One region of the Streptomyces sp. S4.7 genome, then DNA from elsewhere that is predicted to be linked to it. Evidence: riboswitches for the same ligand, from Rfam matches in the RefSeq annotation. Region 1 holds a riboswitch; each other region holds the start of a gene.
What was found. Region 1 has a riboswitch for cobalamin ahead of SSPS47_RS06600 (cobalamin biosynthesis protein). Riboswitches for the same ligand answer to the same signal wherever they lie in the genome.
Positions count from the first base shown of each region.

Region 2: linked by a shared signal. The riboswitch ahead of SSPS47_RS11335 (ABC transporter substrate-binding protein) and the one ahead of SSPS47_RS06600 (cobalamin biosynthesis protein) in region 1 are both predicted to bind cobalamin.
Region 3: linked by a shared signal. The riboswitch ahead of SSPS47_RS23020 (ribonucleoside-diphosphate reductase subunit alpha) and the one ahead of SSPS47_RS06600 (cobalamin biosynthesis protein) in region 1 are both predicted to bind cobalamin.

Region 1 covers NZ_CP048397.1:1,483,415-1,491,117, reverse strand. Annotated here, with positions in the region: gene cobN (cobaltochelatase subunit CobN) at 1-591, opposite strand, end outside; gene SSPS47_RS06605 (cobyric acid synthase) at 588-2,165, opposite strand; gene SSPS47_RS06600 (cobalamin biosynthesis protein) at 2,162-3,148, opposite strand; cobalamin riboswitch at 3,268-3,415, opposite strand; gene SSPS47_RS06595 (hypothetical protein) at 3,563-3,808, opposite strand; gene SSPS47_RS06590 (inorganic phosphate transporter) at 3,831-5,090, opposite strand; gene SSPS47_RS06585 (class II aldolase/adducin family protein) at 5,429-6,145, shown strand; gene SSPS47_RS06580 (alpha/beta fold hydrolase) at 6,241-7,368, shown strand; gene SSPS47_RS06575 (hypothetical protein) at 7,628-7,703, shown strand, end outside.
Region 2 covers NZ_CP048397.1:2,579,693-2,587,395, forward strand. Annotated here, with positions in the region: gene SSPS47_RS11325 (ABC transporter ATP-binding protein) at 1-680, opposite strand, end outside; gene SSPS47_RS11330 (iron ABC transporter permease) at 677-1,729, opposite strand; gene SSPS47_RS11335 (ABC transporter substrate-binding protein) at 2,139-3,125, opposite strand; cobalamin riboswitch at 3,166-3,300, opposite strand; gene SSPS47_RS11340 (M67 family metallopeptidase) at 3,300-3,713, opposite strand; gene SSPS47_RS11345 (amino acid permease) at 3,831-5,291, opposite strand; gene SSPS47_RS11350 (DUF2017 domain-containing protein) at 5,588-6,175, opposite strand; gene clpS (ATP-dependent Clp protease adapter ClpS) at 6,175-6,480, opposite strand; gene SSPS47_RS11360 (nicotinate phosphoribosyltransferase) at 6,682-7,703, shown strand, end outside.
Region 3 covers NZ_CP048397.1:5,121,878-5,129,580, forward strand. Annotated here, with positions in the region: gene SSPS47_RS23010 (GNAT family N-acetyltransferase) at 1-97, opposite strand, end outside; gene SSPS47_RS23015 (ribonucleotide-diphosphate reductase subunit beta) at 157-1,176, opposite strand; gene SSPS47_RS23020 (ribonucleoside-diphosphate reductase subunit alpha) at 1,176-3,584, opposite strand; cobalamin riboswitch at 3,730-3,862, opposite strand; gene SSPS47_RS23025 (Uma2 family endonuclease) at 4,053-4,637, shown strand; gene SSPS47_RS23030 (YbdD/YjiX family protein) at 4,699-4,905, opposite strand; gene SSPS47_RS23035 (carbon starvation CstA family protein) at 4,902-7,106, opposite strand; gene SSPS47_RS23040 (GntR family transcriptional regulator) at 7,294-7,703, opposite strand, start outside.

The DNA.
Region 1 (7,703 bases):
GAGGGGGAGGGCGTTGGCGCCCCGCTCCTCGATCCGGTCGCACAGCACGTCCACGAAGGAGGTGTTCCCGGAGAGGTGGTGCGCGCGGTAGAAGAGGACCGCGACCGTGGGCCGCCCTTCCACCGAGGCGCGCTCGCCGTGCACGCCCCACTCGGGCATCGCGCGCGGCGCGTCGAACCCCTCGCCGGTGAGCAGGACGGTGTCGCAGAGGAACCGCGCCAGTTCCGCCAGATTCTCCGGCCCGCCCTCGACCAGATAGCGCAGCGCCTCGGCCACCACACCGGCGGGCACCGACGAGTCGGCCATCAGCTCCGCGTCCGGCAGCGACTCCCCGCCCAGCAGCACGGTCGGGACGCCGGACGCGGCGAGCACCGCGAGACCGTCCTCCCAGGCACGCTTGCCGCCGAGCAGGCGTACGACGGCGATCCGCGCGCCGGCGATCAGCGCGGGCAGGTCGTCGGTGGCATCGACCCGGGTCGGGTTGCCGATGAGATACGGGGCGCCCGAGGCACGGGCCGCCAGCAGATCCGTATCGGCGGTGGACAGCAACAGCACGGTCGGGGAGGGGCTGTCGGCAGGCGCGGTGGTCATGGCGCTCCAGGTGCGATGAAGGGAAGTCCTGACGGGGCGCCCGACTCGATCAGCCGCAGCAGCGCGTCCGTGTCCGCGTGTTCTTCGATCAGATCGCCGAGGAGGTCGAGCTGCTCCTCGCGCAGAGTGGCGAACGAGGTGTCGGGGGCGGGTACGAAACGGCGCCCCGCCGCCGTGGCCACGGCGCGCAGGAAGGCGCGCCGGAAGCCGTCGCTCTCCAGTGACCCGTGCCAGTGCGTACCCCACACCTGGCCCGAGCGGCACCCGTCGAGGCGGCGTCCGCCGCTGTCGAGAAGGAACGGGTCACCGCCTTCCACGGAGGCGACGCCGTGGTGGATCTCGTAACCCTCGACACGCTCGCCCAGCGCCTCGCCGACGGGCCGTGCCAGGGTCTTCTCACGGGCGAACTCGACGCGTACGGGCAGCAGTCCCAGTCCGGCCACGGAGCCCGCGCGGGACTCCACCTCGTCCTCGATGTGCTCGCCGAGGAGTTGGTAGCCGCCGCAGACACCGAGGACCGGGCGGCCCTCGGCGGCGCGCCGCAGCAGCGCGTCGGCGAGACCGCGCTCGCGCAGCCAGGCCAGCGCGCGGACCGTGCCGCGCGTACCGGGGACGATCACCAGGTCCGCGTCGGTGATCTCGTCGGGGCGGTCCACGAACCGCACCACGACGCCCGGTTCGGCCGCCAGCGCGTCCACGTCGGTGAAGTTGGACATCAGCGGCACCGCGCAGACGGCGACCCGCAGGACCTCCTCTCCGTACGCGGGAGCCACCACCGACTCGCGTACGGCGCCGCGCAGGGAGACCCGCAGGCCGTCCTCCTCGTCGATGCCCAGACCGTGCCGGAAGGGCAGCACGCCGTACGTGGCGCGGCCGGTGAGTCCGCGCAGCATCTCCAGGCCCGGCTCCAGCAACGACACGTCGCCGCGGAACTTGTTGACGAGATAACCGGCGACCAGCGCCTGATCCTCGGGGCTCAGCAGCGCCGTCGTACCGAAGAAGGACGCGAAGACGCCGCCCCTGTCGATGTCGCCGACCACGACGACCGGCAGCCGGGCCGCCCGCGCGACGCCCATGTTGACGATGTCGGTACGCCGCAGATTGATCTCGGCCGGGCTGCCGGCGCCCTCGCAGATCACCGCGTCGTACGTGCTCCGCAGCTCCTCCAGACAGTCCACGACGGTGCCGAGCAGCGTCTCCTGGCGGCCGGGGCCCGCGCCGTCCCCGTGGTAGCCGCGGGCGCTCAGCTCGCCCACCGGCCGTCCCATCAGCACCACTTGACTGCTGCGGTCGCTGCCCGGCTTGAGCAGGACGGGATTCATCAGCGCCGTCGGCTCGACGCGCGCCGCCTGTGCCTGCATCGCCTGCGCCCGGCCGATCTCGGCGCCCTCGCGCGTCACGAACGAATTCAGCGACATGTTCTGTCCCTTGAAGGGCGCCACTTTCACGCCCCGGCGTACGAGCCAGCGGCAGATGCCCGCCGTGACGACGCTCTTGCCGGCGTCGGAGGTGGTGCCCGCGACGAGCAGCCCGCCGCCGCGCCCGCGCCCGCCGCTCATCGGATCCCCGTTCATCGGGCCCTCCTCTTCAGGTGGTTGCCGGCCAGCAGCCGTCCGGCCACGCAGACGCCGAGCGCGAGCGCGCCGACGCGGTGCGACAGCCGGACCGCCCGCTCGATGTCGGCCACCTCGACCGGCCGTCCGCCGCCGCCCAGGACCGGCCGGTGTTCGACCCGTCCGCCGTACGCGAGGGTGCCGCCGAGCCGTACGCCCAGCGCGCCCGCGAACGCCGCTTCCACGGGGCCCGCGTTGGGACTCGGATGGCGGCCCGCGTCGCGCCTCACCACGCCGAGCGCCCGCGCGGGCGCGCCGCCCGCCACCGCCGCCAGCGCCGCCGTCAGCCGGGCTCCGGGCCAGCCCGCCACGTCGTCGAGCCGCGCCGACGCCCAGCCGAAGCGCAGATGGCGCGGCGAACGGTGCCCGACCATCGCGTCCAGCGTGTTGACGGCGCGGAACGCGACCAGCCCCGGCACCCCGCCGAACGCGCCCCAGACCAGGGCTCCCACGACGGCGTCCGAGGTGTTCTCGGCGACGGACTCCACCACGGCGCGGGCGATCTGCCGCTCGTCCAGGCCCTGCGGGTCCCGCCCGCAGAGCCGCGGCAGCCACTCCCGCGCGACCTCCACGTCACCGGCCGCCAGCGCCCCGCCGACCGCGCGCGCCTCCCGCCCCAGGGACGTACCGCCGACCACGGTCCAGGTGACGGCGGCGGTCAGGGCGACGGAGGCGGCGGTACGGTCCCGCAGCCCGCGCGAGACGAGGGCGGCCACTGCGGCCGCACCCCCGGCGCACACGACGGCGTGCAGCGTGCCCCAGCCCCGGTGGTCGTGCCAGAGCAGACGCTCGAGGGCGCCCGCCGCCCGCCCGAAGCCGGCGACGGGGTGGCCGCGCCGGGGGTCGCCGATGAGCCGGTCGGCGATCAGACCGGCGGTGGCGCCGTACGCGAAAACGTTTCCCGGGGCCGGTACTTCGCGGCCCGCCGAATACTCGGCACGCATCGCTCAGCCCGCCGATACGCCTCGGGACGCTCGTGGGGGTCTCGTACTCACAGCACTGGACGCGACAGCTGTACCGCAGCCGGGCATGGCGACATGTCCTCACTCAGGGTCCGCGCCCCGGTTCGACGTGATGCGGCGACAAGAGTTCCTGGCTCCGGGAGACATGACCGTCTCCCGTCACAGTGGCGGGACCGCGCCGGATTCGCACCGGCTTCCTCTTCGCTGTCGCCGTATTGGCCCCGGCAGTCCACCACGCGTGCGAATCCCCGTCAACCGGGCTTTGACCTGCGGCGGGGCGGTGTGCTGAGGCCCACACGGCGCGGGCTGCCCGCAGGACCCGAACACGGCCGAGGGGGGCGACCCGGTACGGGCCACCCCCCTCGGCGATGCTCGATCGCGTCGCGTCGCTCCGCGTCAGGCGACGATCATGTAGATCCCGTACGAGACGGCCGCCAGGCACAGGCCGAAGCAGACGTACGCGCCGGTGCGCGCCAGCGCCGCGGAGCCGGTGGGGCCGGCGGCCGTGGCCGTCGCGCCCTCAGCGGGCGCCGCGCCCTTCGAGAGCCCCACGATGCCCAGGGTGAACAGACCCACCAGCGCGACGGTGGCCACGAGACTGACGCCGAAGACGGAGCCGAGCGCCGCCCAGTCGATGTTCATGCTGAAAGTGTCCTTCGCTTCGTCAGACCGTCGCGGTCCGGGCCGGTTCGGCGGTGGGTTCCCCGGGACCCGGGGCCGGGATGGTGGCGGAGATCTCCGACGCCGGGCCGCCCACGGGGGGCGGGGTGACGGCGGCGATCGCGGCTGTCACGACACCCACGGGTTCGGCCGGGGTGGGCCCGTCCGCCTCGTTGACGTTGGTGTGGTCGACCGGCTGACGGCGCGACGCCAGCCAGATGACCGCCGACAGTCCGACGAGCAGCGCGGCCGTGACCGCGACACCCCAGGGACCCTGCCCGGTCAGGAACTCGGCGCCCGCGGCGACGAGACCGGCGGCCGGCAGGGTCAGCCCCCAGGCGATGAACATCCGGGTGGCGGTCGACCAGCGGACGACCCCGCCCTTGCGGCCGAGACCGGCGCCCATCACCGCGCCGGAGCAGGACTGCGTGGTGGAGAGGGAGAAGCCCAGGTGGGAGGAGGCGAGGATGACGGTCGCCGCGCTGGTCTGGGCGGCGAAGCCCTGCTGCGGCTGGAGGTCGGTGAGGCCCTTGCCCATGGTGCGGATGATGCGCCAGCCGCCGAGGTAGGTACCGAGCGCGATCGCGACACCGGCGGAGACGATGACCCACATCGGGGGGTTGGAGCCGGGGGCGAGGACGCCGCCGGTGACCAGCGCGAGGGTGATGACACCCATGGTCTTCTGCGCGTCGTTGGTGCCGTGGGCGAGGGAGACGAGGCCGGCCGACGCGATCTGTCCCGCGCGGTAGCCCTTCGCCGTGTCCTTCTCGTCCGTGTTGCGGCCGATGCGGTAGGTGAGCCGGGTGGCAAGCATCGCGGCCAGGCCGGCCACCAGCGGCGCGGCGAGCGCCGGGAGCAGGACCTTGGTGACGACCACCCCGCCGTTGACGCCGGAGGTGCCGACGGACATCAGCGTGGCGCCGATGAGTCCGCCGAACAGAGCGTGGGAGGAGCTCGACGGAAGGCCGAGCAGCCAGGTGAACAGGTTCCACAGGATGGCGCCGACGAGCGCCGCGAAGATGACTTCGGTCTGGATGCCCTGTTCGTTGATGAGCCCGCCGGAGATGGTCTTGGCGACCTCGACGGACAGGAACGCGCCGACGAGGTTGAGCACGGCGGACATCGCCACCGCCGTCTTGGGTTTCAGTGCGCCGGTCGAGATGGTCGTCGCCATCGCGTTGGCGGTGTCGTGGAAACCGTTCGTGAAATCGAACACGAGAGCCGTCACGATCACGATCGCGAGCAGCAGCGTGATGTGTTCCATTTACCCAGGCAATCGTTTGATGTCAGTGGCCGTTCAGGAACGTAGGGATGCCGAGTGAACGGAAGATGAACTGAGGCAGGCGTTGCGGTGACTCCCAACAGGGTGTGGCCGCTCCGCTTGTGAACGGGCGTGTCACCTCCCGGTGCCGGGGGCCGTGCGCGGATTCCGCTCGACCCGTGCGGCGCCCCGCCCCTGTCCCGTTTCCGGCCCCCTCCCGGGCCTCCGAGGCGGCCCGCCCCGGCCCGCTCGCCGGGGGCCCGCGCCGGGGGAGAGATTCACCTCACCGAGGGACCTTCGGACCCCGCGAACTCCCTTGGACCGCCTGGCAAAATCGCCGCATGACGGAAACCGGACACACGCACGGACACGACCGCGGGAGCGAGCACGGGCACGGACACGGGCACCCGGACGGCCCGGAGATCGAACGGGCCTGGCGGGACCTCGTCGTGACCGCCCGGCGGAGCGCGGCCGACGGACTGGTCGTCGGCACCTCGGGCAACGTCTCCGTACGCGTCGGGGAGCTCGTCCTCGTCACCCCGAGCGGAGTGCCGTACGACCGGCTGACGCCCGCGGACACCGTCGCCGTCGATCTGGACGGCCGACAGGTCACCGGCAGCCTCAGACCCACCAGCGAGCTGCCGATGCATCTGGAGGTCTACCGCAACTCCACCGCCGGCGCCGTGGTGCACACCCACGCCGTCCACGCCACCGCCGTCTCCACCCTCGTCCCCGAACTCCCGCTGATCCACTACATGGCGGCGGACTTCGGCGGACCTGTCCGGGTCGCCCCGTACGCGATGTACGGCACGGAGGCGCTGGCCGGGCACATGGTGCGCGCGCTGCGCGACCGTACGGGCTGTCTGCTCCAGAACCACGGCACCGTCACCTACGCGGACACCCTGGACAAGGCGTACGACCGCACGGCCCAGCTGGAGTGGATGTGCCGTCTGTGGCTCACCGCCACCTCCGTCCCCGGCCGTACGCCGGCCCTCCTCTCACGGGAGCAGGTACGGGACGTCGAGGAGCAGCTCAAGGGCTACGGCCAGCGGAGCTGACCACGCCGGACCGCCCGCCCCCGCGGGAACTCGGAACGTCACCCCGGACGCCCGCTCCACTGGCCGTACCGGCCGTCCGTACCGACACTGGGGAAATGCGCCCGGCCAGAGCGACGGCAGCAGCCGTCACCACAGTGATCGGTGTCGGCACGGCCGCGGTGGCGGTCGGCCGGTACGCCAGCGACGCGGCGCTCAAGGCGCCCCCCGGACGGCCCCTGCCGGGCGACCCACGGCTCGCCGTGCACGCCACGGCCGCCGGCCGCGTCACCCTGACCCGCTGCCTCGCCTCCCTGCGCCCCGGCACCTACGGCCTGGAGTCCGCGGACGTCCAGGCCGTCGTCGGCCCCGTCATCGACGACGTACCGCACCCGCCCGACACGGTCGTCCGCAGACTGGAACGCGTCGGGCGGGGCACCCTCGGCGCCGGCAGCCGCGTCCGGCTCACGCCCCAGCTCCACCACGGTGACCCCGCCACCGCGCTGGGCATCGACCACGACCAGGTGGAGATCCCCGGCGAACTCGGCCCGCTGCCCGGCTGGTTCGTGCCCGGCAGCCGCGACACCTGGGTGATCACCGCGCACGGCCTCGGCGCGACCCCCGAGCACCCCATGAACGTCCTTGAGTTCCTGGTGGACCAGCAGTTCCCGGTGCTGAACCTGGCCTACCGGGGCGACCGCGGCGCCCCGCCCCCGCCGGACGGCCTCGGCCACTTCGGCCACTCCGAATGGCGCGACCTCGACGCGGCGATCCGCCACGCCGTCCGGGAAGGCGCCGAACACGTCATCCTGTACGGCTGGTCCGTCGGGGCCACGATGGCCCTGCACGCCGCCGAGAAGTCCGGCCAGCGCGACCGGATCACCGGACTCGTCCTGGACAGCCCGGTGCTCGACTGGGAGACCACGCTGCGCGCCCTGGCCACCGCACGCCGCACCCCGTCTCCGCTGCTGCCGCTGGCCGTCCGCGCGGCGCAGGGCCGGACCGGACTGCGCGGCGGCAGACTGCCCGTGGTCGCCGATCCGGGGAAACTCCACGTCCCGACGCTGATCGTGCACGGCCCCGACGACGTCCTCTCCCCCTGGTACCCGTCCCGTGAACTCGCCGCCCGCCGCCCCGAACTGGTCACCCTGCACACGGTCTCCGACGCCCCGCACGGCGCGATGTGGAACGCCGACCCCCTCGGTTACGAGGAGACGCTCCGCCGCTTCCTCACGCCCCTCATGTAGCCCCGCACCCCAAGGGCCCCAGCGTGACGCGACCTCCGTACAGAGGTGGCCGGAGCACACCCCGGCCACCCTCCGGTCCGGTGTCTTCCCGGGCGTGTGACCGGCCGCCGGAGGCCCGGCCGGGAGGTTCCGTTTGGGCTTTCGGGCAATCAGCGGGAAGACTGCACCCGTGACGTCCCGAAAGCCTGATGAGCAATTGGCGCGCAACTCCAGACTCCGACTCGTCCGCCCGCGAGCCCTGACCACGGCCCGACGGGCCGTGACCACCGGACGAACACGTCCGGCGCCCCGCCCGCCGGAGGGCACACCGCCTCCCGCGGAGCTGGCCCGTCAGG
Region 2 (7,703 bases), 1.1 Mb from region 1:
GCCGGGGTGCCGGAGGCGACGACAGTACCCGCTCTGAGTACGTAAAGGCGGTCGCAGTAGTACGCGGCGAGATTCAGGTCGTGCAGGGCGAGCAGCTTGGTCGCCCCCAACTCCCGCATCAGGTTGAGGACTTCGAGCTGGTAGCGGATGTCCAGATGATTCGTCGGCTCGTCCAGGACGAAGAGCGCGGGCCGCTGGACCAGAGCGCGGGCGACGAGGGCCCGCTGGCGTTCGCCGCCGGAGAGGGAAGGGAAGTCGCGGTGGGCGAGCGCGGCGATGCCGACCCGGTCGAGCGCGGCGTCGGCCAGTGCGGTGTCGGCCGCCGTGTCCGCCTCCCAGAAGCGGCGGTGCGGGGAGCGGCCCATGGCGACGACCTCGCGGACGGTCAGCTCGAAGTCGCTCTGCCCGTCCTGCGGGACGGTGCCCACGTGCCGGGCGCGCGCCTTGGCGGTCATGCTGTGCAGGTCGTCCCCGTCCAGCAGCGCCCGGCCGTGGGTGGGGCGCAGCGCCCCGTACACGCAGCGCAGCAGGGTGGTCTTGCCGCTGCCGTTGGGGCCGACGAGTCCGACGGTCTCGCCGGGTGCGGCGGTGAGGTCGACGGCGTCGACGAGGTGCCGGCCGTCGCCGACTCCGTAGGAGAGTCCCTCGACGCGGAGCGAGGCGGCCGTACGGTCCTTCATACAGGGGCTCCTTCGGGGCGGCGGCGCATCAGCCACAGGAAGAACGGGCCGCCGGTGAGGGCGGTGAGGACGCCGACGGGGATGTCCTGCGGGGCGGCGACGGTACGGGCGGCGAGGTCCGCGACGACGAGTACGACGGCGCCGCCGAGCGCGGCGACGGGCAGCAGCGGCCGGTGCGCGGCCCCGACCGCCATGCGCGCGGCGTGCGGCACGAGCAGTCCGACGAAGCCGATGGCGCCGCTCGCGGCGACCATCACACCGGTGACGAGTGAGGCGAGGACGAACACGGCGGCGCGGAAGCGGGCGGTGTCCAGCCCGAGTACGGTCGCGCCCTCCTCCCCCACCAGCAGCAGGTCGAGCGGTCTGGCGAGCGCCGTGAGGACGGCGGTGCCGGCGACGAGGACGACGGCCGGGCCGGCGAGGGTGCCCCAGCGGGCGCTGCCGAGGCCGCCGAGGGACCAGAAGAGGGCTTCCTGGAAGTGCTCGGGCCGGGCCGAGACGACCAGGACGAGCGTGGTGAGCGCGGACAGGATGTACGAGACGGTCACCCCGGCCAGTACGAGCCGCCCGCCGGTCATCGTGCCGCCGCGCCGGGCCAGCGCGTAGACGAGGGCCATCGCGGTGAGCGAGCCGGCGAAGGCGGCGGCCGGCATGGCGAGGGTGGTGGTGATCCCGGCGCCGATGCCGCCGCCGACACCGAGGACCAGCACCAGCACGGCGCCGGCGGACGCCCCCGAGGAGATACCGAGGAGGAACGGGTCGGCCAGCCGGTTGCGTACGAGGGCCTGGAGGACGGTCCCGACGACGGCGAGCCCGGCGCCGACGACGGCGCCGAGCAGCACGCGCGGCAACCGCACGTCCAGGACGATCGTGCGGAAGGGGCTGGGCTCCGCGCCGCCGGTGAGGATCGTGAGGACCTCACCGGGCGGGATGCGGACGGAGCCGAGCGCGAGCCCGGCGACGACGGCGCACAGGAGGGCCGCGGCGAGCGAGGCGAGCACGAGGGCGTACCGCAGCCGGCGGGGGCCGGGCGGGGTCCGACAGGTCATGACGTGGTCCTAGGGCGTGTCCGGAATGCAGCGCCGTCCGCTCGCGGGACGGGGCCGCGGCGGCCGGCGGGTGCATCGCAGGCGGATGATCGGTGTGGTGGACGAACCGGCCGTACTCGGACGACTCCGGCAACGCGGCAAAGTGCCGTGCCAGGCGTCCCGGGCCCCCAAGATCCGCCGGACAGGGCCCCTGGCGTGTCCGGAAAGTAGCGCCGTCCGCCCGGAGGGGCGGGGCCCGCGACGGCCGGTGCGGTGCCTCGCAGGGCGGAGGACCGGTGTGGTGGATGGACCGGCCGTACTCGGCCGACTCCGACAACGCGAGGGGGCACCTCCCGGGCCCCCTCGGGGGCTACGGGGGAGAGGCGCCGTGCCAGGCGTCGCGGGCCGGGCGGGACTTTCCGGACACGGCCTAGAGGCCCGCCTCGGGGTGGAGTTGGGTCGCGAGGCGTTGGACGGCGGCGGGGGCGCGGACGCCGAGGACGGCGTCGGAGAGCGGCAGGACGGCGAAGCTCTTGTTCCTGATCGCCGGGACGTCCTTCAGTACGGGGTCCTCCAGCAGGCGCTTCTTCTTCTGCGCGACGGTGGTGGCGCCGTAGTCGTAGATCACGACCGTCTCGGGCTCGCGGGCCACGACCTGCTCCCAGGTGGCGTCGCCGAAGGACTTGTCGAGGTCGGCGAAGACGTTGCGCCCGCCGGCCCGCCGGATCAGCTCGTTGCCGATGCCCTTGCCCCCGGCGGTGAACGCGGTCTTGTCGCCGCTGTCGTAGACGAAGACCGGGACGGGCTTCACGTCTTCGAGCCCGGCGGCGGTGGTGGCGAGGGTGGTGCGTGCCCCGGCGGTCCACTTCTCGGCGCGGCCGGCGACACCGAAGGTGCGGCCGACCTCCCGGACCTCGCGGAACACGTCGTCCATGGAGGTCCGGCCCTCGGCGCAGTTCTCAAGGTTGAGCCGGGTGTCGATGCCGGCGCCCTTGAGCTCGTCGCGGGTGCGGCCGTCCTTGGCGGCGAAGGCGCTGGCGTAGCCGCCGTAGACGAAGTCGGGGTTCGCGGCGAGGAGTCTCTCCTTGGAGGGGTACTCCTCGGCGATGACCGGGACGCTGTCGTACGCCTTCTTGTGGGCGGGGAGGACCGCGTCGTCCAGCCAGGCGGTGCCGATGAGGGACTTGGTCAGACCGAGCTCGATCATGATCTCGGTGACGTGCTGGTTCATCGTGACCACGCGCTTCGGGGGCGCTTCGAAGGTGGTCTTCACACCGCAGTTGGTGACGGTGTACGGAAATCCGCCGGCCGGTGCCCCGGAGGCGGGGACGGGGTCCGGGCCGGTGCCGCAGGCGGCGAGCGGGAGCAGCAGCGGGAGCAGGACCGCCGGTATGAGGGCGTGGCGTCGCGAGGGCATGACTGGGCCTCCTCCGGGGGATTTCCGCGTCCCCTGGCATGGTGGGAGAAGGGCGACAGGTCAGTTCCTGGCTTCCGGGCCCCCGCTCGCGCGCGGGGCCCGGTCACAGTGGCGGGACCGTGCCGGATTCACACCGGCTTCCTGGGTCCTGCCGCCCTGGACGGCGTCAGTGTGTCAGATGACCTCGACCTCTTCTTCCGTGACCTCGCCGTCGACGATGCGGTACGAGCGGAACTGGAACGGGCCCATGTCGTCGGTGTCGGCCGTGGAGACCAGGACGTAGTGGGCGAACGGCTCCATCGCCAGGTCGATGTCCCGGCGCGAGGGGTACGCCTCGGTCGCGGTGTGCGAGTGGTAGATCACCACCAGGTCCTCGTTGCGCTCGCGCAGCTCGTTGTCGAGCTTCTTGTGGTCGTCCGCGTCGAACTCGTAGAACGTGGGCGAGCGGGCCGCGTTGAGCATGGGGATGAAGCGCTCGGGCCGGTCGCTGTCCTCGGGGCCCGCGATCACGCCGCACGCCTCGTCGGGGTGGTCCGCCCGCGCGTGGGCGACGATCTGGTCGTACAGCGCCTGGGTGATGGTCAGCATGAGGTGAAGGATAAACAGGTGGCCTCCGTGTGTGAGATACGGAGGCCACCTGGTGAGACGGGTTCCGGGACGCCCGGCGGCTGACGGGGAGCTGCCGGGGCGGCTGCCGGGCGGGCGTCAGTCGGAGGCCTTGACGAACTCCGGCTCGTTCGGGCCCTCGGGGGCGCGCGCCGCGAGTTCCGGGTTACGGCTCTTGAGCAGGGCCCAGCCCGCGACCAGGAACACCGCCCAGAGCGCGCCGACGTACAGCGAGACGCGGGCGTCGGAGTCGTACGCGATCAGACAGGTCACGAAGGACAGGAAGGCCAGCGCCGCCCAGCTGAGGGCCGAGCCGCCCGGAGCGGGGAACGAGGACGCCGGGAGCCGGCCCGCGACCACGGCGGAGCGGTACTTGATATGGCTGATGAGGATCATCATCCAGGTCCAGATACCGGCGGCGGTGGCCACCGAGGTGACGTACAGGAACGCCTTCTCGGGGACGACGTAGTTGAGGACGACGCCGATGCCCATCAGGGCGACGGACGCCGCGATGCCGGCGGCCGGTGTCCTGCGGCTGTTGAGCTTGCCCAGGGCCTGCGGCGCCTCCTTGTTGGCGGAGAGGTCGCGGAGCATCCGGCCGGTGGAGTACATGCCGGAGTTGCAGGACGACAGGGCTGCCGTCAGCACGACGAAGTTGACGATTCCGGCGCCGAGCGGGATGCCGATCTTGGCGAACGCGTGCACGAACGGGCTCTCGCCCTCACTGAATTCGGTCCACTTCACGACGGCGAGGATGACGGTGAGCGCGCCGACGTAGAAGACGATGATGCGCCAGGGCAGCGTGTTGATCGCCTTGGGGAGTGTCTTCTCCGGGTTCTCGGACTCGCCCGCCGTGACGCCGACGAGTTCGACGGCGAGGTAGGCGAACATGACGCCCTGGAGGGTCATCAGGCTGGAGCCGATGCCGTTGGGGAAGATCCCGCCGTGCTGCCAGAGGTTGCCGGTGGCGGCGGTGTCGCCCGCGTCCGAGAAGCCGAGGGTCAGGACGCCGAGGCCGATGACGATCATGCCGATGATGGCGGTGACCTTGACCATCGAGAACCAGAACTCGACCTCGCCGAAAATCTTGACGGAGATCAGGTTGACGCCGAAGAGCACCAGGAGGAAGACCAGGGCGCTGACCCACTGCGGGATCGCCGGGAACCAGAAGTGGATGTAGATCGCCGCCGCCGTGAGCTCGGCCATGCCGGTCACGATCCACATGAGCCAGTACGTCCAGCCGGTGACGTAGCCGAAGAACGGGCCGAGGAACTCGCGGGCGTACTCCGCGAAGGAGCCGGAGACCGGCCGGTAGAGCAGCAGTTCGCCGAGCGCCCGCATGATGAAGAAGATCACCACGCCGGCGAGGGCGTACATCAGGATGATGCTCGGCCCGGCCTTGGCGATGTTCGCGCCGGCGCCCATGAACAGGCCGACGCCGATCGCGCCGCCGATCGCGATCATCTGGACCTGGCGGCTGCCGAGTCCGCGTTCGTAGCCCTCCTCCGAGGTGTCTGCGGAGGGCTTGTCCGAGGTGTTGTCGACCTGTGGGGAGGTCATGGTGATGCGCCCTTTCTCCCTGCCTGTGCCGGTGGTCGTGAAGATTTACCACGGGCCGGGCCGCGATTCACGGAGGCGGCTGTGGTGCGGCCCACAGGAAGAAGCGGACAAATTTCCCCCGGAATCGCAAAGCATGCGGGGGCGGCGACGCGATCGTTATCCGGAGTCGAGTGTCCGTTGAGGAAACGGAGCATGTCCGTCCGCAGACTCTGCGACGGGGGTACACAGACCCTGTGACGGACCGGCCGGACGGACCCGTCGCGGGGCGGGGCGCGGGAGGTGCGACCCCGCATCCGTCACGGCATCATGGTCTCGACGAGCGTCTCCTGGAGCGCCCCGAGCCACAGGTACGCCATCACCATCGGCTTGCGGGGGTCCGAGTCCGGCAGCCGGTACAGGCTCTCGCCCTCGTCCTCGTCGGAGACGTCCAGCCTGCTGCCGATCGTCAGGCGCAGGTCGTTGAGCGCGCCGAGCCAGTGCCGGCAGTCCTCGGGCGTCAGCTTCAGTACGGCCCCGCCCTCGCCGGACGCGGAGAGGGCGTCCAGGTCGCGGACGACGGCCAGGCCGTCCTCGCGCTTGCGGCTCCGCAGGTCGTTCTCGGTGAAGCGCCTGAACTCGGAGGCGTACTCGCGCAGTTCGTCGTCGGTGTCGTCGCCGAAGCCGTACGCGTCCGGGAAGAGCCGGGCGAGCGCGGGGTCGGACGGCGGTTCGCTCGGCCCCTCCGCGAAGAGCGCGGCCAGGGGGTCCTCGCCCTGGGCCGGTTCGTCGCCGGGGCCGATCAGCTCCAGGAGCTGCACGGCGAGGGAGCGCAGGATGGAGATCTCGACCTCGTCGAGCGCGACGGCGGCGCCACCGCCGGGGATCGCCTCGAACTGCCCGGCCATCAGCCGGCGTCCTGGGAGAGCGTGGCCCACAGGCCGTATCCGTGCATCGCCTGCACGTCGCGTTCCATCTCCTCGCGGCTGCCGCTGGAGACGATGGCGCGGCCCTTCTGGTGGACGTCGAGCATCAGCTTGTGCGCCTTGTCCTTGGAGTAGCCGAAGTACGTCTGGAAGACGTAGGTCACATAACTCATGAGGTTGACCGGGTCGTTGTGGACGATCGTCATCCACGGCACGTCAGGTTCCGGGACGGTGAACGTCTCCTCGGCCGACTCGGGAAGTTCGATCTCTGTCGGGGCAACACTCACGGTTCGGGACGACCTTCTTCTCCGCCGGGGGTCCCGGGACGCGCCCCGGGATGCACAGCCTCACAGCCCCATGCTGCCACCAGGAGGGGCCTGTCGCACAAACGGCGGCCCCGGAGGCTTCCGAGTCGCCTCCGACCCGCCGGGCTCAGGGCGTTCACTAGAAATCGTCAAACTGACGAGATCCGCTGTAGCATCGCTCGTATGAACTCTGCGGACCTTGAGAACGGCCTGGCGAAGGACGAGGGCGGCCGACGGGTCGGCGTCCCGTCGACCGCGCTCTTCACCGACCAGTACGAGTTGACGATGCTGCGGGCGGCGCTGCGGGCGGGCACGGCCGAGCGCCGCTCCGTCTTCGAGGTGTTCACCCGGCGGCTGCCCGAGGGGCGGCGTTACGGAGTGGTCGCGGGTACCGGGCGCGTCCTCGACGCCGTCGAGAACTTCCGCTTCGACGAGGACGTCCTCGGCTTTCTGCGCGAGCGCGAGATCGTCGACGGCGCGACGCTCGACTGGCTCGCCGGCTACCGCTTCAGCGGGGACATCTGGGGCTACCGGGAGGGCGAGGTGTACTTCCCCGGCTCGCCGATCCTGCGGGTCGAGGGCTCCTTCGCCGAATGCGTGCTGCTGGAGACCGTGATCCTGTCGATCCTCAACCACGACTCGGCGATCGCCGCCGCCGCGTCCCGGATGTCGGCCGCGGCCGGCGGGCGCCCGCTGATCGAGATGGGCGCGCGCCGCACGCACGAACTGGCCGCCGTCGCCGCGTCGCGCGCCGCGTACGTGGGCGGCTTCGACACCACGTCGGACCTGGCGGCCGGGTTCCGTTACGGCATCCCGACGGTGGGCACCAGCGCGCACGCCTTCACGCTGCTGCACGACGACGAGCGGCACGCGTTCCAGGCCCAGGTCGACGCGCTCGGCAGCGGTACGACGCTGCTCGTGGACACCTACGACGTGGCGGAGGCGGTCCGGACGGCCGTGGACGTCGCGGGGCCCGAGCTGGGGGCCGTGCGCATCGACTCCGGCGACCTGCTGCTCGTCGCGCACCGGGTGCGGCAGCAACTGGACGAACTGGGCGCGGTGAACACCCGGATCGTGGTCACCTCCGACCTGGACGAGTACGCGATCGCCTCGCTGGCCGCGGCGCCGGTGGACGCCTACGGGGTCGGCACCCAGCTGGTCACCGGCAGCGGCAACCCGACCTGCTCCATGGTGTACAAACTGGT
Region 3 (7,703 bases), 3.6 Mb from region 1:
CGGGCTCGTCGAAGAGGGCGGACAGGGCGGGGGCGTCGGCCTCGGTCCATTCGCGGAGTTGAAGGCCCTCACCCGCGGGGAGGGGAGTGTGAAACATGGGGTCATCGTGCCCGAGCCCCGCGGCACCCGCCACGGGGCTCGGGCAGTCACGCCTTCTTAGAAGTCGTCGTCGAAGCCGACCGTGCCCTCCACCGCCACCTGGTACGCCGACGGGCGGCGTTCGAAGAAGTTCGTCAGTTCCTGGACGCCTTGCAGCTCCAGATACGAGAACGGGTTCTCCGAGCCGTACACCGGCGCGAAGCCCAGGCGCTGGAGGCGCTGGTCCGCGACGCACTGGAGGTATTCGCGCATCGACTCCGTGTTCATGCCCGGCAGACCATCGCCGCACAGGTCGCGGCCGAACTGGAGCTCCGCCTCGACCGCCTCCTTCAGCATGTCGGTGACCTGCTGAAGGAGCTCGTCGTCGAAGAGTTCCGGCTCCTCCTTACGGACGGTGTCCACGACCTCGAAGGCGAAGTTCATGTGCATCGTCTCGTCGCGGAAGACCCAGTTGGTGCCGGTGGCCAGCCCGTGCAGCAGGCCGCGCGAGCGGAACCAGTAGACGTACGCGAACGCTCCGTAGAAGAACAGGCCCTCGATGCAGGCCGCGAAGCAGATCAGGTTCAGCAGGAAGCGGCGCCGGTCGGCCCGGGACTCCAGGCGGTCGATCTTCTCGACCGAGTCCATCCACTTGAAGCAGAACTGCGCCTTCTCGCGGATCGACGGGATCTCCTCGACCGCGTCGAACGCCGCCGCTCGGTCCGCCGGGTCAGGAAGGTAGGTGTCGAGCAGCGTCAAGTAGAACTGGACGTGCACGGCCTCCTCGAAGAGCTGGCGTGAGAGGTAGAGCCGCGCCTCGGGGGAGTTGATGTGCTTGTAGAGCGTCAGCACCAGATTGTTCGAGACGATCGAGTCGCCCGTCGCGAAGAACGCGACCAGCCGGCCGATCATGTGCTGCTCACCTGGGGTGAGCTTGCCGAGGTCGGCGACGTCGGAGTGGAGGTCGACCTCCTCCACCGTCCAGGTGTTCTTGATCGCGTCGCGGTAGCGCTCGTAGAAGTCCGGGTAACGCATGGGGCGCAGGGTCAGTTCGAAGCCCGGGTCGAGCAGGTTCTTCTCTACGGCAGGGGTGGTCATCACTGGCAGGCCTCGCAGGACTCGGGGTTTTCCAGGGAGCAGGCGATGGCGTCGGCGTCCGGCGCCATCTGTGCGGGTGCGGGCACGGCGGCGGTGACCGGCTGCGACTTCGCGGCACGGGCGATCCGCGTCGCCGGGCGCGACCGCAGGTAGTACGTGGTCTTGAGGCCCTTCTTCCAGGCGTACGCGTACATCGAGCTGAGCTTCCCGATGGTCGGCGTCTCCAGGAACAGGTTCAGCGACTGGCTCTGGTCGAGGAACGGCGTACGCGCCGCCGCCATGTCGATCAGGCCGCGCTGCGGGATCTCCCACGCCGTGCGGTACAGCTCGCGCACCTCGGCCGGGATCCAGCCGAAGCCCGCCACCGAGCCGTTGGACTCGCGCAGCGCCTCACGGGACTGGGCGTCCCACACGCCGAGCTTCTTCAGTTCGGCCACCAGGTAGGCGTTGACCTGGAGGAACTCGCCCGACAGCGTCTCGCGCTTGAAGAGGTTGGAGACCTGCGGCTCGATGCACTCGTAGACGCCCGCGATCGAGGCGATGGTGGCCGTCGGCGCGATGGCGAGCAGCAGCGAGTTGCGCATACCGGTCTTCGCGACGCGCGCCCGCAGGGCTTCCCACCGCTCGGGCCAGTTGAGCGTGACGTCGTAGTGGTCCGGGTGCAGCACGCCGCGCGCGGCGCGGGTCCTCGACCAGGCCGGCAGCGGGCCCTCGCGCTCGGCGAGGTCACAGGACGCCTCGTAGGCGGCGAGCATGATCCGCTCGGCGATACGGGTGGAGAGCGCCGCGGCCTCGGCGGAGTCGAACGGCAGCCGCTTCTTGAAGAAGACGTCCTGGAGGCCCATCACACCCAGGCCCACCGGGCGCCACTTGGCGTTGGAGCGGCCGGCCTGCTCGGTCGGGTAGAAGTTGATGTCCACGACCCGGTCGAGGAAGGTCACGGCGGTACGGACGCTGTCGTCCAGCCGCTCCCAGTCCAGCTCGCCGCTCTCGGTCACGAACGCGCCGATGTTGACCGAGCCGAGGTTGCAGACGGCCGTCTCGCCGTCGTCGGTGACCTCCAGGATCTCGGTGCAGAGGTTCGAGGAGTGCACGACGGCGCCGGGCTCGGCGGTCTGGTTCGCCGTACGGTTCGACGCGTCCTTGAAGGTCATCCAGCCGTTGCCGGTCTGCGCCAGCGTACGCATCATGCGGCCGTACAGCTCACGCGCCGGGATGGTCCTGCGGGCCTTGCCGGCCGCCTCGGCCGCCCGGTACGCCGCGTCGAAGTCGTCGCCCCACAGGTCGACCAGCTCGGGCACGTCGGCGGGGGAGAACAACGACCAGTCGCCGTCCGCGTCGACCCGGCGCATGAACTCGTCGGGGATCCAGTGCGCGAGGTTCAGATTGTGCGTACGGCGCGCCTCCTCGCCGGTGTTGTCGCGCAGCTCCAGGAACTCCTCGATGTCCGCGTGCCACGTCTCCAGGTAGACGCAGGCCGCGCCCTTGCGCCGGCCGCCCTGGTTGACCGCGGCGACGGAGGAGTCGAGCGTCCGCAGGAACGGCACGATGCCGTTGGAGTGCCCGTTCGTGCCGCGGATCAGCGAACCGCGGGCGCGGATGCGGGAGTACGAGAGGCCGATGCCGCCCGCGTGCTTCGAGAGGCGGGCCACCTGGTGGTAGCGGTCGTAGATGGAGTCCAGCTCGTCCAGCGGGGAGTCCAGCAGATAGCAGGACGACATCTGGGGGTGCCGGGTGCCGGAGTTGAAGAGCGTGGGGGAGGAGGGGAGGTAGTCGAGCCGGCTCATCAGGCCGTACAGCGCGGCGACTTCGTCCATGGCGGCCGGGGAGTCGTCCTTGGCCAGCCCGGACGCGACGCGCAGCATGAAGTACTGCGGCGTCTCGATGACATCGCGGGTGATCGGGTGCCGGAGCAGATAGCGGCTGAAGAGGGTGCGCAGACCGAAGTAGCCGAAGCGGTCGTCGGCGGCGGGGTCGATCAGCGCGTCGAGGCGGGGGGCGTGGCGGGTGACGAACGCGGCCGTACGGTCGGCGATCAGGCCCTCCGCGTGGCCCACGGCGACCGAGGAGGAGAACGAGACGGCGCCCTGGCCGGCGGCCTCGTCCGCGATGGTGCGGGTGAGCAGCCGGGCGGCGAGACGGGAGTACGCGGGGTCCTCGGAGATGAGTCCGGCGGCGGCCTCGGTGGCGAGTTCGCGCAGTTCGGCCTCGTCCGAGGCGGCGCTGCGGCCACGGAGCGCGGCGGCGGCGACCCTGCCCGGGTCGGTGTCGGCGAGGTCGGCGGTGAGGTCGGTGAGGAGCCGCAGTAGGCCCGTCCCTGGTCCGTCGGCCGGTCCGCCGGCCCCTACGGCCGTCTCCCCTACCCGCTCGGAGATCGCTGAAGCCGGATCGGCTGGCGCGATGGTCACGTGGTGCTCTCCCTCGCTCGGCTCTGGGCCTCGGGGAGGGCACGGCGGCGCACGCCCGCGTACGCCGTCCCGGAGACGGGCAGCGCGCGGCGCGGCGTCCACCGGCCCTGCCTCGGGGCCCGGACGTCTCGGCACCCGGATCGGTCGAGCCGGGTGCGCCGTCGGCAGGTGCTCGGACTCACGGGCGCGGCAAAGCGCACCACAGCACACCGTTGCGGGACAGTTCCGGATTTCCACCGGATTCTCCTGCGGCGACAGCAGACTTGAGCATACATGTGGGGCTCGTTGACGATGGAACCCCCCACATGTTGTGTCGGGCCTCTTCGACCGTGGGGAGCGATGCATGGCAGCGGCCCGCGGAGGTACGACGCGCCTTGACACAGGTCGCCGCTATCGTGGGCAGCACTGTGCACGGTTGCATGGTGCGCGGCTGTCGATGCCAGGTGCGGAGTGAAGTAGGGAGGGCCCATGACCGTGACCACCGACCGAGTTCACGTCTATGCCGATGAGTTCGATGAGGTCTCCCGGATACTGGCCCGCACGACCGAGCGCGTGCGTCTGGAACTGATCGACGGGAAGCTCAGGAGCAAAGCAGTGCCGGACGGGGATCACGGGCGCATCATCCAATGGCTGCTCCGCATCTGTATGCAGTCGCGGCCGGAGCTGTTCCTGCATCCGGACCAAGGGCTGAAGGTGCAGGCCTACCGCCACGGTCGGGCCAGGCCGGATGCCTCGCTGGCGTCCAATGACGCGTTCGTCGGCCAAGGCGAGTGGGCCGACCCCGGCCCCGTCCTGATGGCCGTCGAGGTCACGTCGTACGACTCCGACACCGACGCGCGCGACCGGGTGGAGAAGCCCCGCGCCTACGCGGAGACCGGCATCCCCGTCTATCTGCTGATCGACCGGGACACCTGCGAGGTGACGGTCTACAGCGAGCCGGACGGCGTGCGGTACGAAAGCGCCCGCACCGTGCCGTTCGGCAAGACAGTGGTCCTGCCCGGTCCGGTGGACATCGCACTGGAGACCGAGCAGCTCAAGGACTGGGTGCACTGACGCCCCCCGCACGACGGAGGGCCGCCGCTCCCCGCAGGGGAACGGCGGCCCTCCGAACCGCTCAGCAGCAGCGGAACCCTTCCCTCGGGTCCGCCTCGCGCGCGTCCATCCGCTCGCGTTCGAAGGCGCGGCGCGTCAAGGGCTGCGCCGTCGGGTCGCAGGCGCGGGTGTGGGCCACGTAGTGGTCGTACGCCGACTCGCCCGTCAACTCCCGTACGTACCAGCGGATCCGGCCCACCGCGTGGCGCACCTTCGCCGCGGAGGTCATGACGAACCCGTCCCGGCACCCGCCCCGGCGGACGCCTTCGTCTCCGCCGCCGCCAGTTCCGCCTTCTCCTCCTTCGTCGCGAACATGCCCGCGGGTGCGACCAGTTCCGACTTCACGTACGGCGTCTCCGAGAGCTTCACGCTCTCCGGGTGGCGGATCGCCTTGTAGCAGACCCGTCCGGCGTCCGCGATGACCACGATGATCAGGATAGCGAAGAGCGCGCAGAGCACGCCGTCCACCGTCGAGTTGGTGACGACCGTGTGCATGTCGTCCATCGTCTTCGCCGGCGGGAGCACCTCGCCGTTGTCGATGCCCGTCTGGTAGACCTCGCGCTGCTTGAAGAAGCCGACCTTCGGGTCGTCGGAGAAGATCTTCTGCCAGCTCGCGGTGAGCGTGACCGCCGCGTCCCAGGCCAGCGGAACCGCCGTCACCCAGGCCCATTTGAGCCGTCCGGACTTCACCAGCAGCGTCGTGCACACGGCGAGCGCCACCGCCGCCAGGAGCTGGTTCGCGATGCCGAACAGCGGGAAGAGCTGGTTGATGCCACCGAGCGGGTCGTGCACGCCGACCCAGAGGAAGTAGCCCCACGCGCCGACGACCACGGCGCTGGCGAACCAGACGCCCGGCTTCCAGCTGACCTGGCGCATCGGCTTGTACACGTTGCCGAGCATGTCCTGGAGCATGAAGCGCCCGACGCGCGTCCCGGCGTCCACCGTCGTCAGGATGAACAGCGCCTCGAACATGATCGCGAAGTGGTACCAGAACGCCTTCATCCCCGCGCCGCCGATGACGGACGAGAAGATGTCCGCCATTCCGAGCGCGAAGGTCGGCGCGCCGCCGGTGCGGGACAGCAGGCTCGACTCCTCGACGTCCTTCGCCGCCTGGGCGAGCTGGTCGGGCGAGATCGTGAAGCCGAGGTTGGCGACCGCCTGGGAGGCGGATTCGACCGTGCCGCCGATGACTCCGGCGGGGGAGTTGACCGCGAAGTAGAGACCCGGGTCGATGATGCACGCCGTGATCATCGCCATGATGGCGACGAACGACTCGGTGAGCATCGCGCCGTACCCGATCATCCGGATCTGGGTCTCCTTCTGCACCATCTTCGGCGTGGTGCCCGAGGAGATGAGTGAGTGGAAACCGGACAGCGCGCCGCACGCGATGGTGATGAAGACGAACGGGAACATCGATCCGGCGAAGACCGGACCGTCACCGCGGCTCGCGAACTCGGTGACCGCGTCCATCTTCATCGTCGGCATGGCGACGACCACACCGATCGCCAGCAGCGCGATCGTGCCGACCTTCATGAAGGTCGACAGGTAGTCGCGCGGCGCCAGCAGCATCCAGACCGGCAGTACGGACGCCAGGAAGCCGTACACGATCATCCAGATGACGAGCGTGCCGGCCTCCAGCGTGAAGGTGTCGGCGAGCGAGGACTCGGCGACCCAGCCGCCGGCCACGATCGCGAGCAGCAGCAGCGTCACACCGACGAGCGAGACCTCACTGACCTTGCCCGGCCGCATCACCCGCAGATACACGCCCATGAAGAGCGCGATCGGGATGGTCATCGCGATGGAGAAGACGCCCCACGGCGAGTCGGCGAGCGCGTTGACGATGACCAGCGCCAGCACCGCCAGCAGGATGATCATGATGAGGAAGACCGCGATGAGCGCGGCGGCGCCGCCGAACGGGCCTATCTCGTCACGGGCGATCTGGCCGAGCGAACGGCCGTCGCGGCGCGTGGAGAAGAACAGCGTGACCATGTCCTGGACCGCGCCCGCGAAGATGACACCCGCGACGATCCAGATGGTGCCCGGCAGATAGCCCATCTGCGCGGCCAGCACCGGTCCGACGAGCGGTCCCGCGCCCGCGACGGCCGCGAAGTGGTGGCCGAAGAGCACGCGACGGTCGGTGGGGTGGAAGTCGACCCCGTTGTCGAGCCGTTCGGCGGGCGTGGCACGTGTCCTGTCGACCTTCAGGACCCGCCGGGCGATGAATCTGGAGTAGAAGCGGTAGGCGATCGCGTATGAACCGAGTGCCGCGGCCAGCATCCAGGCCGCGGAGATCTCCTCACCGCGCGACAGCGCGAGGACACCCCAGCCGACCGCGCCCACCAGAGCGACGAGCGCCCATATGACGATCGACTTCGGCGTGAGACGCCCGGAGGATTTCGGTGCGGAACTTGGCTGTGCCGGCTCTGGCATGGCGAGTCGTCCCCTCACTGGATGACCTGCTGAAACTCGCAGGAAATCTAGGGGACCTTTTCGGCACGCGTCACCCCCCGTCCGCATATCGGTACGGCAACGGTGCGCGTTCCGTACTCCGGCGTCGGTTCCCGAACATGCCCTTTGACGTGGGCTTCCGCCGATATCGGCGGTCGGCCGGCCGGTGTCAGTCCGTCGGTCTGCGCAGCCGCGCCACGAACTTGTACCGGTCGCCCCGGTACACCGAGCGGACCCACTCCACGGGCTCCCCGGCGGTGTCGATCGAGTGCCGCGAGAGCATCAGCATCGGCAGGCCCACATCGGTCCCCAGGAGCCCCGCCTCGCGCGGCGTCGCCAGCGACGTCTCGATCGTCTCCTCGGCCTCCGCCAGGTGCACGCCGTACACCTCGGCCAGCGCCGTGTAGAGGGAGGTGTACTTGACGAGTGAACGGCGCAGCGCGGGAAAGCGTTTGGCCGAAAGGTGTGTGGTCTCGATGGCCATCGGCTCGCCGCTCGCCAGCCGCAGCCGTTCGATGCGCAGCACGCGGCCGCCGGCGGTGATGTCGAGCAGTCCGGCCAGCGTGTCGTCGGCGGTGA